3 regions of the Leuconostoc aquikimchii genome follow, and region 2 is predicted to be linked to each of the others. Evidence: riboswitches for the same ligand, from Rfam matches in the RefSeq annotation. Region 2 holds a riboswitch; each other region holds the start of a gene.

Region 1 (5,926 bases), 100 kb from region 2:
ACCACCCAATTGGTTATTGTAATGAAAAAACTTGCTAACAAATAACCAAACACAATTGCCACAACAATTTTCAAAAAAGCCGCTTGGGTTGGTGTATATGGCATAAATTTTGCAAAATTAATTGGCCTAATCAACCAAAAGACAAAATACACGGCAAGTAAGTTAATACTTAACATAAATATAGGACTCATAGTATAATTGGCCTTTCTTTTTAAATTATTAAACGTTTTTATTGCGATAATATAATGATTTTATTATATCAATAAGTTCGTGCTTTTTGTAACTTATCCCCTAAATTTTTATTTTATTTCTAATAAAAACCAGTATATCAGCTATTTTAGCTAATATACTGGTTTCTATATTTTTTATCGATGTTGTGTTAAATCAACATCTTCTAATTTGATTTTTTTTGTTTTATAACGAATTTTATAGGCCACAAACAAAATAATAAACAGTGGTACCGACAAATAAGTGACACCTATTTTTTCCCAATTTAAATTTGTGAAACTTTCAGGATCTTGACCAATAATCACACCCATAGAAATAATTAAAGCAAATATTGGTCCAAAAGGAAACCATTTTGCTTTATATTTAAGGTCGCTCAGTTTTTTGCCTTGCGCAAGATAGGCACGTCGGAAACGGTAATGCGAAATGGCAATACCAACCCAAGCAATAAAGCCTGTCAAACCGGAAGCATTCACTAACCACGTATAGGCAACTGACCCACCTTTAGTATTAGAAATGAAAGCCAACAAACCAATAATCGTTGTCAAAACCAAGGCTGCAACTGGCACACCACGCGTAGATAACTTAGCAAATATTTTAGGTGCTTCGCCTTTACGTGCCATAGCATAAAGCATACGTGTCGACGCGTAAGAACCAGAATTTGCCGATGAAACAATCGACGTTAAAATCACTGCGTTCATTAAACTTGCCGCAAATGCAATACCAGCATTTTTGAAAACAATTGTAAAAGGTGACACCGCAATATTTTCTGTAGAAGAACTTAACAAACGTGGATCACGGTAATAAACCAATGCTGAAATAACAAAAATTGCTAAAATATAGAACAATAAAATACGCCAAAATACTTGATTAATTGCCTTTGGAACTGACTTATCAGGATCTTCAGCCTCACCAGCTGTAATACCTATTAACTCTGTGCCTTGAAACGAAAAGCCAGCAACCACAAAGACTGATAAAATTGCTTGTGGTCCGCCAACAAATCCATGATTGCCAACGGATAAGTTTTTCATGACATTCACATCAGAATGAATCACACCAAAAATTGTAGCCAATCCAACAATAAGGAAAGCAATAATCGTTATCACTTTAATCAGTGATAGCCAAAACTCTGCCTCACCAAATGCGCCTACTGAGAACAAATTAATTAAAAAGATAAACACTAAAGCAACGGCTGAAAAAATCCATCCCGGTGTATTAGGAAACCAAAACTTGGATACGAGTCCGACTGCCACAATATCGACTGCCAGTGTAATTGCCCAGTTAAACCAATAGTTCCATCCCATGGCAAAACCTAAAGCAGGATCAACATACTTACCAGCATAATCAGAAAATGAACCAGAGGTTGGCGCATAAGTTGCCATTTCACCCAAGCTGGTCATCAAAAAATACACCATGACCCCAATTGCCAAGTAAGCTACAATTGCGCCAAAGGGCCCTGCCTGAGCTACCGTTGCTCCTGAAGCAACAAAAAGTCCTGTCCCTATTGAACCGCCTAAAGCAATCATAGATACATGACGGGTTTTTAAATTACGTTTCATCCCACCTTGTTGCTCATTCATAAAAATTTCTCCCTATTCGGGGCAAATAAAAAGCCCCTTTCTAAAATATATAGAAAGAGGTTCAAAAAGTCATCGTTTAATCAACTTTCCAAAGCACATCACGTTGCCGTGACAGTCTAACAATTATTAATTATTAGCCCAATATTATTCTGCCAAGAATGATACTTCGGCAACCTTCCCTTTTACGTCAATTCAACATCCTCGGCGGACTCATTCACGTGACTCATGTTGGCTGCAACCTCTTTGATAACTTGAATATCATATCATTTTTAAATTAACGTGTCAATTTCTAATACGCGTTGCCAATGCTTTGCGCGTTTTCGATAGTAATACTCACTAAATTGCCACCAGAAATAGCCGAAAAATAATGACCCTAATCCACTTGAAAACGGCATATCGTGGCGCTGCATGCATGCCATGAGCATCAGCCCCCAAAGTATAATAACAAGCAGCGTCAATCCCTGACGTATCCTACGATTTTTGACAAAACGTGGCATAATAACCACCGCCGCAATTGCTAACAATTGTAGCCACCATAACAATAGTAAATTAGGGATGGTTGGCCCCAATTTAGGCCCAGCTGACCAATGAATTTGCAGAATAAATGACATGGCTAATGCAAATATCATGGCCAATAATTGTGTCACAATAAACCACCACATAGCAATCTTATAATTCATAAAATAAAGCAAACTAAAAATAATCGCCATCGCTAGTATCACAATCCAATAGTGCACAAATATGCCACCAAAAGTAATCCAAACTTGTAAACCACGTGGTATTAAGTTTTGAATGACCAATGCTGCACCATTATCAATAACATGCATAAATAGCATATCAAAGCGCACTTGAATAGCCAACAATAAAAACAGTACACTAAATATGGCTATGAATAATTTTCTTAGTTTATCAGGCTGTATTAACATTTTATTAACTCTCTTGTTTATTTACCACGATAATTGTACCATTATATACAATGTTGTCTTTTAAAATGATTAATTTTTGTTATAATTTAATATTGTCTTTATCTCTGTATCGTATCATAGTAAGATATGATTTTTAATTAGTATCCATACCCTATCCTCATTCATTTAACTACGCCATACTAAATATCAGGAGCGCTACCATCATGGAACCTAAACCAAACTCACGTTTAAAACGTCATCAAAGCCCTAATCATAAAGTACGCAACATTATTCTTTTTTTAATTGCGATACTAGTAATTATCGGTAGCTTCTTTGTATGGCGAACAATTAATAGCGCAAAAGGTGTTGTTGCCAAATCTTACGCTGGTGCAGGTTTAACTAAATCCCGTAATGTATCCAATGTTGTAAAAAGTGGCCGTCCCATTTCAATCTTATTATATGGTACAGACACTGGTGAACTTGGCCGCACCTATCGTGGTCGTACAGACTCGATGATGCTCCTCTTGATTAATCCAGACACAAAAAAGACGACAATGGTTTCCTTACCTCGTGATGCCATGGTATCCATTATTGGCTATGAGGATACTTTCCCTCAAAAACTTAACGCGGCTTACGCTTACGGCTCAACAGCAACCTCAATCAAAACTGTTGAAGCTTTTCTAAACATCCCCATTGATTTCTATGCTTTGGTCAATATGGGGGGCTTAGCCAACATGGTTGATCAAGTTGGTGGTATCTCAGTGGACTCACCACTTGATTTCACTTATAGCCAAGAAACTGCACATGATTATGGTCCCAATCTTTACCGTTTTCATAAAGATAGCAACAAATTTGAACATTCTGATGATAACGGTGAAACTTGGTCTGCATCAAAAACAAAAATGAACGGTGATGCGGCGCTGGCCTTTTCTCGGATGCGTTATGATGATCCTGAAGGCGACTATGGCCGTCAAAAACGTCAACGTTTAGTACTGGAAGGTTTGATTAAAAAATCAGCCAATGTTTCAACCTTGTTAAATGAAAAGTTTATGGCAACTATATCAAGTAATGTCCGTACTGATTTAACTTTTGGCGACATGACAACAATGGCTAGCAAATATATCAAAGCCAAAAATAATATTGTCACCGAGCACATGCAGGGTGTTAGTACAAGTTACCCTGATTCTGAAGGTAATAACGTGTCCTATGAAGTTATCCCTCAAAAAGAGAAACAGCGCACAACTAATCTCATACGTAAAACCTTAAATTTAACACATAAACAAACCGGTCGCCCATATGGTGGTACAATACCTGCTGACTTATCAACGATTGCCACATCGTTACGCCCAGTTGGTGACAATAGCACGCCAACAAGTACTAGTACTCTCGATGACACGACTAATACACAATAATAACTACAAGTCAGTAACAAAAAATATAGCACAACGACCCTGTCGTTGTGCTATATTTTTTTAATTTAACTACTAGCCAAAATAATCTATACCCATCGCATGACGGACATCCTTCATCGTTTCCTCAGCAATCACATTGGCGTGATTAGAACCTTCTTGTAACATACGCAAAACTGCGGGAATATCTTGCGCATAATTTTGACGGCGTGCCCGAATAGGTGCCATTTCAGCTTCCATAACTTCAATCAGATGCTTTTTAAGCTTCATGTCACCCAATCCGCCTGCTGTGTACTGATCTTTCAAATCTTGCACACGTTGCTTATCCGTGTCAAAAATATCCAAATAGGTAAAAACAATATTACCCTCGACATGCCCTGGATCGGAAATGTTAATATGCAGTGGATCTGTGTACATCGCTTTCACTTTTTTGGCCATAATATCGGTGTCATCTGAAATATAAATACCATTACCTAGTGATTTAGACATTTTTGCATTACCGTCAATACCTGGTAAACGGCCTTGACCTTTCGGCGGAAACACGCCAACGGGTTCAACCAAAACATCAGAATGATACGCATGATTAAACGAACGTACTAATTCACGTGTCTGTTCTAACATTGGTTCTTGATCATCCCCAACCGGCACTTTTGTTGCACGAAAAATAGCAATGTCAGCTGCTTGTGACACAGGATAAGTTAAAAATCCTGCTGGAATACCCTCTCCAAAACCTTTTTGTGAAATTTCAGCCTTCACAGTTGGATTCCGTTGTAACCTAGCAACAGATACCAAATTCATAAAATACTCTGTGAGTTCAAACAATCCTTTAATTTGTGATTGGACAAATATAGTTGTTTTTTCTGGATCAATTCCAACTGCCAAATAATCCAAAGCCACTTCTGTTAACGCTTGATGAATTTTTTCTGGATTACGTGCATTATCTGTAAAAGCTTGAGTATCTGCAATCATCACAAATGGATCAAATTGACCCGAATTTTGCATGTGTACACGATTTTTTAATGACCCAATATAATGACCAATATGTAGCTTACCTGTTGGCCGGTCACCTGTTAAATAAATTTCTTTAGACATATCAAACTTCCTTTACTTGCAACTTATAAAATATATTATACGGTATATCACAATAACTTCCCAGTTAAAAAAATTAAATTTAGATTGACTTACAATGTGAAAAAGATTAGAATTATACCATTAATAACCAAAAAGGAGAATTTAATATATGAAATATGCAATAGTTGGCGCAGGTGCTATGGGGTTACGATATGGTATATTACTGCAAGAAAATGCAGGTGTTCAAGTAGATTTTATTGAACCAACACAAGCTAGCCTTGATAAAATAATTATTCAAGGTAATAAAGTGTGGAAATCACGTGATCATAAGGAACGTCATGAAATAAAAATTAACATTTTCTCACCAGAATCATATGAGGGTACGCCAGATGTTTGGATATTCTTTATGAAACAAATGCAATTACAGGATACATTAGATCGTTTAGCACCAAAATTCAAATCCGGTCAAACCGCTTTAGGTGCCATGAATGGTATGGGCCATATCGAAAAGTTACAAAAATATTTTGATGACGACCATATTATTGGTGGTACAGCCATGATTGCTACGATACTAAATGATTTTGGTGATGTTGACTTTATGGGTGATGAAGGTGCTGGTTCATCTGTCTATGCCAATCTTACTGAGAAACCTTCGGAAACCATGACCGCATTACAAACTGATTTTAAAGCGGCCCATCTAAATCCGTCTTATACTGAAAACTTCTTGGGTACTTTA
Region 2 (5,926 bases):
AAGTTATTAGTTAAGCACGGACTGTCAATAACTGATATTGATGTTGTGGAACTGAATGAAGCTTTTGCCGTACAAGGAATTCTTTGTCAACAAGCATTAGATATTCAAGATCAACAGTTAAATCCATTGGGTGGCGCCTTAGCATACGGCCATCCATATGGTGCAACTGGTGCGATATTAATTGCCAGGTTGCTCAATAGTTTGAACCGAATATCGAGACCAGCATTAGGTATTGTCACGTTATGTATTGCTGGTGGTATGGGAATGAGCATGTTGATTGGCAACAAACACTGGGCGTAGTTTTTTGGTATACTAAATAGCAAAAGTGAGGTTGAACTATGTTGCGTTCGGTTTTGATTTTTCCTAAATTTAGTCAGATGACGGATATTAACAAAATTCGTCGTTGTTATGATAATTTGTATCAACACATTGCACCACATATCTCACTCGTTTTCCCTTTTGACAATGATTTGGCGGATGAAACACTTGTTCAAGTCGTGACTGATGTCATTAAGAGACAACAACAATTTGACATACGACTGACTGCCGTTTCGGGAGATCCGGAGCATGGCTATGTTTGGTTAGTGGTTGATCAAGGATCAAAAATATTAACTGAGCTACATGATGCCTTATATGCTGAACCAATTCTTAATCCTTATTATCGAGAAGATTTGCCTTACCAACCGCATGTCACTGTTGCACAAGGATTATCGCAACTACAAGCTGAGCATCTCATGATAGCACTGAAAAATGAAACGTATGATTTAACAGCGACCATCACAGAAGTAGCTATCGAACACATATTAGAGAACGATGATTCATCTGTTTTCACTACGATTGTTTTAGATGAAAAAGATGAAAATTAGAATTATTGGCCCAGTTGGTAGCGGCAAAACAACCTTGGCACATAAAATAGCAAGTACTGAGCATTATCCAGTGACATCACTAGATGATTTAAACTGGGTACGACAAGCAACGGGAGATAGGCATCGTACATCATCAGAAATACAAGTTTTACTACAAGTGGTTATCCAGCAAAATGACTGGATAATTGAAGGCGCTCAGTTCCGTGAAGGCCAGGACTGTTTTGCGTTAGCTGATGTCATTTATGTTTTGGACCTGCCTTATTACCAAAATGTATACTATATATTAAAAAGGTGGGTCAGTAATCGGTTACATGGCGGACCGAACCAGTATCGAAATTTATGGTTATTTTTAAAGTGGCAAAATAAATGGCGTACAACTAATCGTGATGTTATATATCGGCTATTAAAACCGTATAATCAAAAAGTAATCATTATACGAAAAAACAAAGTTTGACAAAATAAAAAAATTAGAATAAAATAAAAACAATGAGAAAATCATAGAGGTTGCCATAACCATGAGTCATTCGCGGAGTATTGATAGATACTGTGAAACGGGTAAAAGGGGTTATAGCCGAAGCGCTGATACTGTCATATCAGTAAGCTGGGCCATTTAGTTAAGAACTAATGGACTGTCGCAATTGCGGGGTGCTATGACAGAAACGATTGTTTTATTGCGATCCGTGACTGCCACACCTGGCAGATGCGGATTTTTATTTTAGATGAAAAGAGTAAAATATGGTGGAAGCAATTACACGACCAACGCGAATTGAAATTTCTAAAAAGGCTTTAAAGCACAATATAGCGGTGGTTAAAAAAGTATCTGGTGCCGATAAAATATTTTTGGCAGTCAAATCAAATGCCTACGGATTAGGTTTGGTGCCAACTTCTAAGGCGGCTGTGGCAGGTGGCGTTTATGGGCTTGCTGTTGCAATCATTGACGAGGCGCTGGCACTACGACATGAACGTATTACTGAACCAATTCTTATTTTAGGTATTTCACCAGCAAAATATTCTGAATTAATGGCGGTGCAACATGTCATGGCCACCGTTGTATCGTTAGCATGGTTAAAAGAAGCAGTACAGTATTTAACTGGTGAGCAACGACTACATATCACGTTGGGCGTGGATACGGGGATGGGGCGCATCGGATTTCGTACCCGAGAGTCTCTAGCAGAAGCAATTACCTATCTGCAAGCACACGACGATATTTTTGATTATGTTGGCTTATCAACACATTTTGCTGAATCAGATTCTGTTGAGACGGATTATTTTTATATGCAACTTAAGCGGTGGCACGATATAACAGATGGTTTACCAGAACCTGAATTTTATCATGTGGCTAATTCAGGTGCAGCAATGTATCATGCTGATGAAGTACCACATGACGTGATTCGTGTTGGGACTGTATTATATGGCGTTGAGCCTTCTCGTGGTGAGTTGGCAGATGGCAAAAATTTACAACCGGTGATGGCACTGCGTAGTGAAATGAATTTTGTTAAACAATTACCAGCTGGTGAAGGCATTAGTTATTCACATAAATACACGACAAGCGGTGACGAGTGGATAGGCACTGTACCAATTGGGTATGGTGATGGTTGGTTACGTAAAATGTCTGGATTCAAGGTCATTGTTGATGGTCAATACGCACCAATAGTTGGGCAAGTTGCAATGGATCAGTTGATGATTAGGTTGCCACATGAGTACCCCACGGGTACAACAGTCACATTCATCGGCAAGGATGGTGGACTTGAAAATACGCTTGAAGATGTTGCACAGCACGCTGATTTAGCACCATGGGAGATTACAACAGGCATGCAAGATCGTTTACATCGCGTTCTGGTTGATTAATACAGGGTGATGTGCCGTTTCAAAATATTAGGAGAGAAAATAAACATGACAGAACGTACATATAACATTGCTATACTTGGCGCAACTGGTGCAGTTGGCACACGATTGATGTCACAATTAGAAGAATCAACTATACCAGTTAACAGTTTGAAATTACTCGCTTCAGCAAGGTCAGCTGGTAAAAAGCTGACCTTTAAAGGGCAAGAACTAACTGTTGAAGAAGCGACACCAGATAGTTTTAATGGGATTGATTTGGTGTTGGCTTCTGGTGGTGGTTCTGTCTCACAACGTTTTGCACCGGAAGCAGTTAAACGTGGGGCGGTTGTTGTGGATAATTCAAGTTTTTGGCGTATGAATGATAATGTGCCACTAGTAGTACCTGAAGTTAACGAAGCTGACTTAAAAGGTCATAATGGTATTATTGCCAATCCAAATTGTTCAACGACTCAAATGGTAGTAGCACTTGAACCGGTACGTCGCGCGTTTGGTTTGCGTCGTGTCATTGTGTCTACTTATCAGGCAGCATCTGGTGCCGGACAGTCAGCATGGGAAGAATTAGTCGCGCAAACTAATGCCCATAATGCTGGTGAAAAAATGGTTGCTAACATTTTGCCAGTCAAAGGGGCTGATAAACATTATCCATTAGCTTATAATTTACTACCACAAATTGATGTGTTTGAAGATGATGGTTATACACATGAAGAATGGAAAATGATTCATGAAACTAAAAAAATCATGTTCGGAGACAAAAACTCTAAGTCAGTTAAAGTGACAGGCACAGCTGTCCGTGTACCTGTGCCAGTAGGTCATGGTGAGACAGTTTATTTTGAAACAGCGCCAAATACTGGTGCTACAGCTGCTGGCATTCAGGAAGCACTAAGTCAAGCACCAGGCGTTATTTTAGAAGATAATCCTAAAGAACAAATCTATCCTCAGCCTTTAAATGCTGAAGGAAAACGTGAAACTTTTGTCGGGCGTGTACGACCAGATTTAGAAAATGACGATTCTTTCCATATGTGGGTTGTATCTGACAACTTGTTGAAAGGTGCGGCATGGAACACAGTTCAAATTGCCGAACGACTGGTTGATTTAGACTTAGTCCGTGTGCCAGTAGGCGCTGCAAGTAAATTTTAAGCATAGCCGCGTGTTACAATAAAGGCATGGAAACCTTTGTATTTTTGACGACAATAGCATTAGTAGTGGCTTTATACCACCAATTTCAAAAAAATCCCGCGACGATGCAAATCGGTACGTTTGGGGTTTTTATTGTTCTTGGGGCCATCATTTCAATGGCCTATCTTTTTAATATAACCGCACAAATAGTGAAGATATCTATGCAAATTGGCTATGGTATGGCGGTATTTTTTGGTGTTGTGCTGATGTTGAGTATGGTAAGACATAGTTGGAAAAAGTCACATCGACTAGGGTTGCCTTTGTTAGTCAGTGGTTATCTTGTGAGTCTATTGTTGTTTAGTCAGTGGTCATTATGGTGGCAGAGTGCGCCATGGTTGATGTTATATTTTGTATGGCAATTTAGTCGATTTATTGTGAGTAGTGTGTTATATGGTTACGTGATAAAAGCGCCGACTCACGGGCCTTTAGTGGTGCTTGGTGGTGGTCTGGCAGATGGCTATAGTGTTGGCAATATAGTTGATAAACGCATTCAAGCAGCAGTGACTGATGCCAACAAAATGGTAGCGTATCCAGTGATTGTGTTTTCTGGTGGGCAAGGCAATGATCAATTGCGTAGTGAAGCTGAGGCAATGCGTGACTGGGCCGTGTCGCACTACAGCGTGCCACGTGAAAAAACACAACTAGAAGATCAGTCACGAAATACATATCAAAATTTAAAATATACATCTCAACTACTTTCGGCGCAACCTTTCACATTTTATACAAGTGGTTATCATGTTTTTCGGGGTGTTTTGCTAGCGCGCGAGCAAAATATTGTGGCACGAGGGCGTGGCGGATTTGTGCCACTGACTTATCGTGTGCCAGCTTTTTTTAGAGAATTTGCTGGTGTCATGAGTATGCATCTCAAACGTCAAGTGATGTGGGCAGCAGCCTGGTCGCTGATCGCGTTTGTAGTTAATATGTTTATTACTTACTAGTCGTGTGTTATAATTGTTTTTATCATTTTATGAAAGGTATATGATTTTTTATTAGAAATATTTTTATAAATCTTTCATATAAAATTGGAGATGTGTATGAACATTTTTGGAAAATTAATGTGGTTTTTCCGTCAAAATAAGCGGCTTTACATTTTAGGGCTATTTTTTTTGTTTTTGACGGAAATTTCTCAAATGGTGTCACCAGCGTTAATTGGCCGCTTTACAGATCAAGTTGTATCGCGCACACTAACGGTAGAAAATTTAGTATTTTATGCGGGGGGAATTTTACTATTTGCGATATTAATGTATATTTTTAGATATGCTTGGATTACGCATATATTTCAGGGATCCGCTTTGCTTGAGAAAACATTGCGTCAACAATTGTTTGATCACTACATGAAAATGGATACAACATTCTATCAACGGCATCGAACAGGTGATTTGATGGCACATGCAACAAATGATTTGTCAGCTGTGCAACGCGTTGCTTCCGGTGGCATTTTAATGTTAGTTGATTCAATTGTTGTTATTATTTTTACGGTGATTTCGATGGTTATTGTCGTTGATTGGCGACTCACGTTGATAGGCGTCTTACCTTTACCACTTTTAATTTTTGGTGTGCGCTATTTGTCACCAAAAATGCGTCAAGCATTTACAGCCGCACAAGAAGCTTTTTCGCGTTTGTCAAACAAGTCGCAAGAATCAATTGCTGGTGTGAAGGCGATTAAAACTTTGGGACAAGAAATGGCTGATGTTGCTGATTTTGAATCGCAAGTGACAGAAACTATCCAAATTAATAAGCACGTGGCCTTGATTGATTCATTGTTCGGACCGATGGCTACCGTTATTATGACGCTGAGCTTTGTTATTATGATAACTTATGGTGGGTCACTTGTCCTGAACGAACAAATTACAATTGGTCAATTAGTATCATTTTCAACATATTTGGGTTTACTCGTTTGGCCAATGTTTGGATTAGGGCAACTTTTTAATGTATTGGAGCGAGGCAATGCATCATACACACGTGTACAAAATATTTTATCGGAAAAATCGGCTATTGTTGAAGATGAAAATGGTGTCGTTGAGCAAGCCAAAGGTGAT
Region 3 (5,926 bases), 1.0 Mb from region 2:
TCTTCCGCTTCAAAAATCGCAACGGTTAAATCAGAATTATCAATTGCTTTGATGTCTGCTTTGTAGGTCATAGCACCCCATTCAAAATCTGGTTCGCTATTGGCATCACCTAGTGCCATACCACCATATTGATGCAACAATGGCACGTGAATGTGTGCAATTGTTGGGTTAGCACTGAGTTGAATAAAAGCATCCTTCAATAATACTTCTTGTGTATCTGAAAACCAACCAGCTGCTAAATAAATATTTTTAGCTCCAGGTAGCTTCTTATCATTGTCAACATGACGATTGATTTCTTCGAGGTCGGCAATAAGTTTTGTTTCGTTCATATGTTTTCTCCTTTTTTTGACACTAATATAACTTTACAACAGATTATTTTGTAAGTGTTGCAATATCTAGTAGACGGACAAAATTTGTCCAAAACCTATTTTATCATGTATTAAAAAAACATTGTGTTGTTTGTATATTATGTTTGACATAAAAATTGTGGTACACTAATCTTATTGAAAAAATTAAGTTAGGGGAACGTGTTTCACGCAAGCCTTGTATGGTTTGACGAAATACATCAATCACATGTTTTTAATCGACTTCATCCTCCATATTGATGCGCACATCGCTACTTTAGTGACACAATTTGGACCATGGACTTACCTCATTTTATTTGCCATTATTTTTATAGAGACAGGGGTCGTTATCATGCCCTTCTTGCCTGGCGACTCATTACTTTTTGCCGCTGGCGCTGTTGCGGCAACACCAGCTGGCTTGCATGCCGGTTTAAATCATTGGGTATTCATGGTCTTGTTCTTCGTTGCTGCAGTAGCAGGGGACTCCTTGAATTTTTGGATTGGCCGTACGGGTGGGTACAAGCTCATTAGACATCCAGTCGTTGGTCGTTTTATCAAGGAAACTCATATTCATGAAGCAGAGGCTTTCTTTGAAAAACGTGGGGCAGCAGCGATTATTATTGGGCGGTACATGCCCATCGTGCGGACCTTTATTCCTTTTGTGGCTGGTATTAGTCAGTTTCCATATGGTCATTTTTTAAGAAATAATGTGATCGCCGCTTTTTCATGGAGTCTGATTGCAACAGGGGCCGGCTATTTATTTGGCAATATTCCTTTTGTCAGCGCACATTTTTCAGTGATTATTTTAGGGATTGCTCTGATAACACTGTTACCAACAATTATTGGGATTGTTCGCTCGGTGGTGATTAGTCAACGCACCAAAAAAATAACAAAATCAAAAAAATAAAGCTGCCTTGCGGTGGCTTTTTTTAGTATAATAAAGTTATGAATAATTTAAAAAAACTACAACAATTAACTGGCATATCTGCCGAAGAAATTAGCGATGCTCTGGACATCGATGTGGCGTTAGTCAAATCGTTTGAAAACGAAGAAAATATGCCAACCATTGGTGAATTAGAAGCGTTGGTTGGTATTTTCTCAAGCCAGTTTGACGCACAAGGCATGGCAACACAGTCAGAAAAACATCCAATACATATTCGTTTGTCATTGGATTATTTAATGAATCTTGGTATCACAACTTCTGACTGGATTACGCTCAAATGGGCGTTTGAAGGGCAATGGCAAGGTGATAAGTTAGCTGTCGGTTTCTTTGATCAAGGTAAATTAACACGAGTTGTGACATCTAGTACGGATTTTGTCACTGCCTTTGCAGGTTATTTAATCCTGCAAACAGAAGGTGAGTTTGAGCCTTACATTGATGAATTTGATGACGATAAAGAATATGATTGGCGCTTGTTACGAACGAATGGCACTCGCTTCACAGATGTCACACAAACAATGATTACAACGGACTTGCCGGAGATAAGTTAATGACGGAGAATTTGATTCTAGCAACAGATGCTTACAAGTTAACGCACCATTTACAGTATCCAACAAACATTACGAAACTCTATTCTTATGGCGAAGCACGTGTGGGTGGTCGTTTTGATACAGTCAGTTGGTTTGGATTGTCTATGATTTTACATGACTATTTTCATAGCCCGATTACAGATGCTATGATTGATGAAGCCGAGCAAGTGTCTAAAATGACATTTAACACGTCAACTTATTTTAATCGTACAGTTTGGGAAAAGGTGCGCGATTTAGGCTATTTTCCAGTTAAAATTAAAGCATTGCCTGAAGGACTTGAAGTGCCAACCGGTAATGCTTTATTCACAATTGAGTCAACAGCTGATTGGTTTGCAACGAGTTTGAATGCGTTGGAGGTTGTGCTCATGCACGTTTGGTACCCAACGACAATTGCAACTAATTCCTTATATATTAAAAAACGCTTGGTACCATTGTTTGAAAAATCAGGCACACCAGCTGGAATTACACTAGCTGTTAACGATTTTGGTTTGCGTGGTGCGACATCACTTGAAACTGGTAAACGTGGCGGCGCTGCGCATTTATTACACTTTCAGGGATCTGATAACATGGCAGCATCACAGTATTTTAACGACATCTATGGTGTTGCTGGCCGTGCTTTGTCAGTTTGGGCGACTGAGCATTCAGTAGCAACTGCTTATGGTGCTGGTCAAGGCGAGCTTGATTATGTCAATGCGCAACTAGATCGTGCCCCAGATAATGCTATTTTGTCGCTTGTGATTGACTCATATGATGCGTTGCATTTTATTGAAAAAGTTATTGGTTCACCAGAAATTAAAGATCGTATTATCAAACGTACAGGACGCATTGTTTTACGTCCTGATTCTGGTGATCCAGAAACGATTGATTTACAAGTATTAGCTTTATTAGCAGATATTTTTGGGACAACGACCAATGATAAAGGCTATCAGGTGTTGCAACATAACGTCGGGGTTATTCAGGGAGATGGCATGAAAGCAGATACGATTGTGTCGCTCTACGAAGTAATCATGCAAGCTGGTTGGTCTACAGACAACTTAGTGGTTGGCTCTGGCGGTGGTTTGTTACAAGAAGGCTTCACACGTGACACTGAACGCTTTGCAATTAAAGCAGCTTATGCTGAAAATGCCGCTGGTGATAAAATTAATATTCAAAAAAAGCCTAAAACTGATGTGACTAAAACATCAAAAGCGGGTCTACTAAAAGTTATTTTACGTGATAATAAGATAGTAACAGTTTCTCAACATGAGACTGGGCAAGACTTACTAGAAACAGTATATGAGAATGGTGTGACATTGCCTGTTAATGGCAATGAGATTATCAATCGCACACTTTTTTGAGGTAGTGATATGAATTATCAGTTTAGAAAAAAATCTGAATTAACTGACGACATCAAAGTGACGATGCTTGATGTCAAGTCTGCTGCACAGGCTTATCGTGATCGTGAAAAACGGGATAAAAAACCAGACAGTGAACTTGCAAATGATATTGTGGGGCATGGTGTTCGGGCGCTTGGAACCGAGTCGGCCATTGGTAAAGATGAGCGTAAAGTTCAAGTAGCTGCCTTGTTTAATGCTGGCATGACAAGCTACATTGATTTGTCGTTTGAAATGAACTTGGCAGAGTCAACGATTCGGCGGTATGGTAAAGAACTTGGTCTAACTTTTATTGATACAGAATACTAGATTAAAAGTTTGACATTTTTTAGTCAGTAAGTTATGATTACTACAACATAAAAATTTAATTTCACATAGAGGTTGCGGTTGACATAAGTCGCTTATCTGAGCTGTTTTAACAGGTTAAATAAGTCAAAGGGGATATCGCCGAAATGAGCGTTCACAATAAATGAACGGTTGTTGGGCTAATAGCTAATAACTATTAGACTGTCGTTAGTCATAACGGTGAGCTATGGAACAGTCAAAATTGCTAAACACAAAAGCCTTTTGTCCGTGACCTAGTCTCGAACAAAAGGCTTTTTTATGTGAAATCAAGGGGAAGTAGTTAGTTTGTGTACAGTTAAATGGCACAAATAGGACTTAGGAGAGTATATGAGTTATCCAACAAATACAGCGCAACATTTAACAATTGACACTGTTGACACGATTGATTTAGCACAAACTTATGGGACGCCATTATATGTATACGATGTCACTAAAATTCGTCAAACTATGCGTGATTTTAAGGCGATTTTTGAAAAAGAAAATGTGCCTTATGTTGTGAGTTATGCCTCTAAAGCGTTTGCTACCAAAGCCATTTATCAAGTGGCACAGCAAGAAGGCATTCATGCTGATATTGTCTCTGGTGGTGAACTTTCTACGGCATTAGCAGCTGGATTTGATCCTAAACATTTAAGCTTTAATGGTAACAATAAAAGTTGGGATGAGCTCACGATGGCGGTTACCCAGGGTGTAGGGACAATTATTGTCGATAATTTCTTAGAATTACAATTATTGTCAGAAATTGCTGCTGAAAATAAGGTGAAACAAGACATACTACTGCGAATTTCACCAGGCATATCAGCCCACACACACGAGTTTATCAGTACTGGGCAACAAGATTCTAAATTTGGGTTTGATTTGCTAACTGGGCAAGCTAAAGCAGCTTATGATATTGCTAAACAGGATGAAAATTTTAATTTACGTGGACTCCATGCACATATTGGCTCACAAATTTTTGATGTGACTGGCTTTGAAAAAAATGCGGCACTACTAGCAGAAACAGCACAAAGTTGGGGATTTCAACCAGCTGTTATCAATGTTGGCGGTGGGTTTGGTATTCGTTATACGGCAGAAGATCAACCCTTACCTGAAAGTGAATATGCAGATGCCATTATTCGTACTTTGAAGGGTAAAGCAGCCGAGTACGATTGGAAAATGCCGGAAATTTGGATTGAACCTGGGCGTTCAATTGTTGGCTCAGCAGGGCAAACGCTTTATACGATTGGTTCGCGGAAAGATATTCCTGATTTGCGTCACTATTTAGCAGTTGACGGTGGTATGGGAGACAATATTCGACCAGCGTTGTATCAGGCAAATTACGAGGCTGTTTTGGCTAATAATCCGAACGCAGCAACTCAAGAAGTTGTGCGTGTGGCAGGTAAATATTGTGAATCAGGGGATGTTTTAGTTTGGCAACAAGCGCTACCCAAAACACAACCGGGCGATATTTTATCTGTTTTGGCAACTGGGGCTTACGGATATGCTATGGCATCAAATTACAATCGCAATCCAAGACCGGCTGTTGTATTTGTTGAAAACGGCAAACATCAATTAGTTGTTGCGCGTGAAACGTATGCGAACTTAACAGCCTTGGATCAAGATTACATGTTAGAAAAAAGTGATAAATCATAAGCTATACGCTTATAGGACAACAAAACTAAAACAAACAAAAGGGAACTAAATACTCATGACAGAAATACAAAGTGACGCACAACGACTAATTAACTTTATTGCCAATGCTAAAAAAGTGACACCTGTAAAAGTCACTTATAAAGGTGTTTTAGATGGTGAAATTCCAGCTAATGTGCAACAATTTGGTGGTGTCTCATTTGGTCAATTAATTGGTGACTGGTCTGACGTGCAACCATTGATTGCTAATTTACCTAGTGAAAGTGTTTATATTGAAAATGAGGCACGCAACTCAGCTGTACCTCTGCTGGATAAGTTGCACATTAATGCCCGCATTGAGCCTGGTGCTATTATTCGTGAACAAGTTGAAATTGGCGATAATGCTGTTATTATGCTTGGCGCAGTCATTAATATTGGTGCTGAAATTGGTGCGGGCACGATGGTTGATATGGGTGCAATACTTGGTGGTCGTGCGATTGTTGGCACGAATTCACATATTGGTGCGGGCGCTGTTTTGGCAGGGGTTATCGAACCAGCTTCTGCGCAACCAGTCCGTATTGGCAATAATGTTTTGGTTGGGGCCAATGCTGTGGTCATAGAGGGTGTTCAAGTTGGCGATGGCGCAGTCGTTGCAGCTGGTGCCATTGTGACGAAAGATGTACCAGCTAATACTGTCGTGGCGGGGGTACCGGCCAAGGTAATTAAGAA

The links. A riboswitch is a leader RNA that binds a small molecule or an ion and turns the genes downstream of it on or off. The one in region 2 is predicted to bind lysine.
Region 1: linked by a shared signal. The riboswitch ahead of AB3K24_RS01705 (amino acid permease) and the one ahead of alr (alanine racemase) in region 2 are both predicted to bind lysine.
Region 3: linked by a shared signal. The riboswitch ahead of lysA (diaminopimelate decarboxylase) and the one ahead of alr (alanine racemase) in region 2 are both predicted to bind lysine.

Annotation. Positions count from the first base shown of each region.
Region 1 covers NZ_JBFPER010000001.1:334,701-340,626, reverse strand. Annotated here, with positions in the region: gene AB3K24_RS01710 (DUF1146 family protein) at 1-191, opposite strand, end outside; gene AB3K24_RS01705 (amino acid permease) at 366-1,805, opposite strand; lysine riboswitch at 1,889-2,057, opposite strand; gene AB3K24_RS01700 (phospholipid phosphatase) at 2,075-2,731, opposite strand; gene AB3K24_RS01695 (LCP family protein) at 2,935-4,122, shown strand; gene trpS (tryptophan--tRNA ligase) at 4,195-5,211, opposite strand; gene AB3K24_RS01685 (ketopantoate reductase family protein) at 5,360-5,926, shown strand, end outside.
Region 2 covers NZ_JBFPER010000001.1:233,659-239,584, forward strand. Annotated here, with positions in the region: gene AB3K24_RS01215 (thiolase family protein) at 1-300, shown strand, start outside; gene AB3K24_RS01220 (2'-5' RNA ligase family protein) at 339-866, shown strand; gene AB3K24_RS01225 (P-loop NTPase family protein) at 856-1,320, shown strand; lysine riboswitch at 1,357-1,525, shown strand; gene alr (alanine racemase) at 1,602-2,714, shown strand; gene AB3K24_RS01235 (aspartate-semialdehyde dehydrogenase) at 2,760-3,848, shown strand; gene AB3K24_RS01240 (YdcF family protein) at 3,893-4,825, shown strand; gene AB3K24_RS01245 (ABC transporter ATP-binding protein) at 4,922-5,926, shown strand, end outside.
Region 3 covers NZ_JBFPER010000001.1:1,274,892-1,280,817, reverse strand. Annotated here, with positions in the region: gene AB3K24_RS06330 (nucleoside 2-deoxyribosyltransferase) at 1-329, opposite strand, end outside; gene AB3K24_RS06325 (VTT domain-containing protein) at 574-1,251, shown strand; gene AB3K24_RS06320 (helix-turn-helix domain-containing protein) at 1,290-1,835, shown strand; gene AB3K24_RS06315 (nicotinate phosphoribosyltransferase) at 1,835-3,211, shown strand; gene AB3K24_RS06310 (hypothetical protein) at 3,221-3,556, shown strand; lysine riboswitch at 3,615-3,788, shown strand; gene lysA (diaminopimelate decarboxylase) at 3,920-5,221, shown strand; gene dapD (2,3,4,5-tetrahydropyridine-2,6-dicarboxylate N-acetyltransferase) at 5,277-5,926, shown strand, end outside.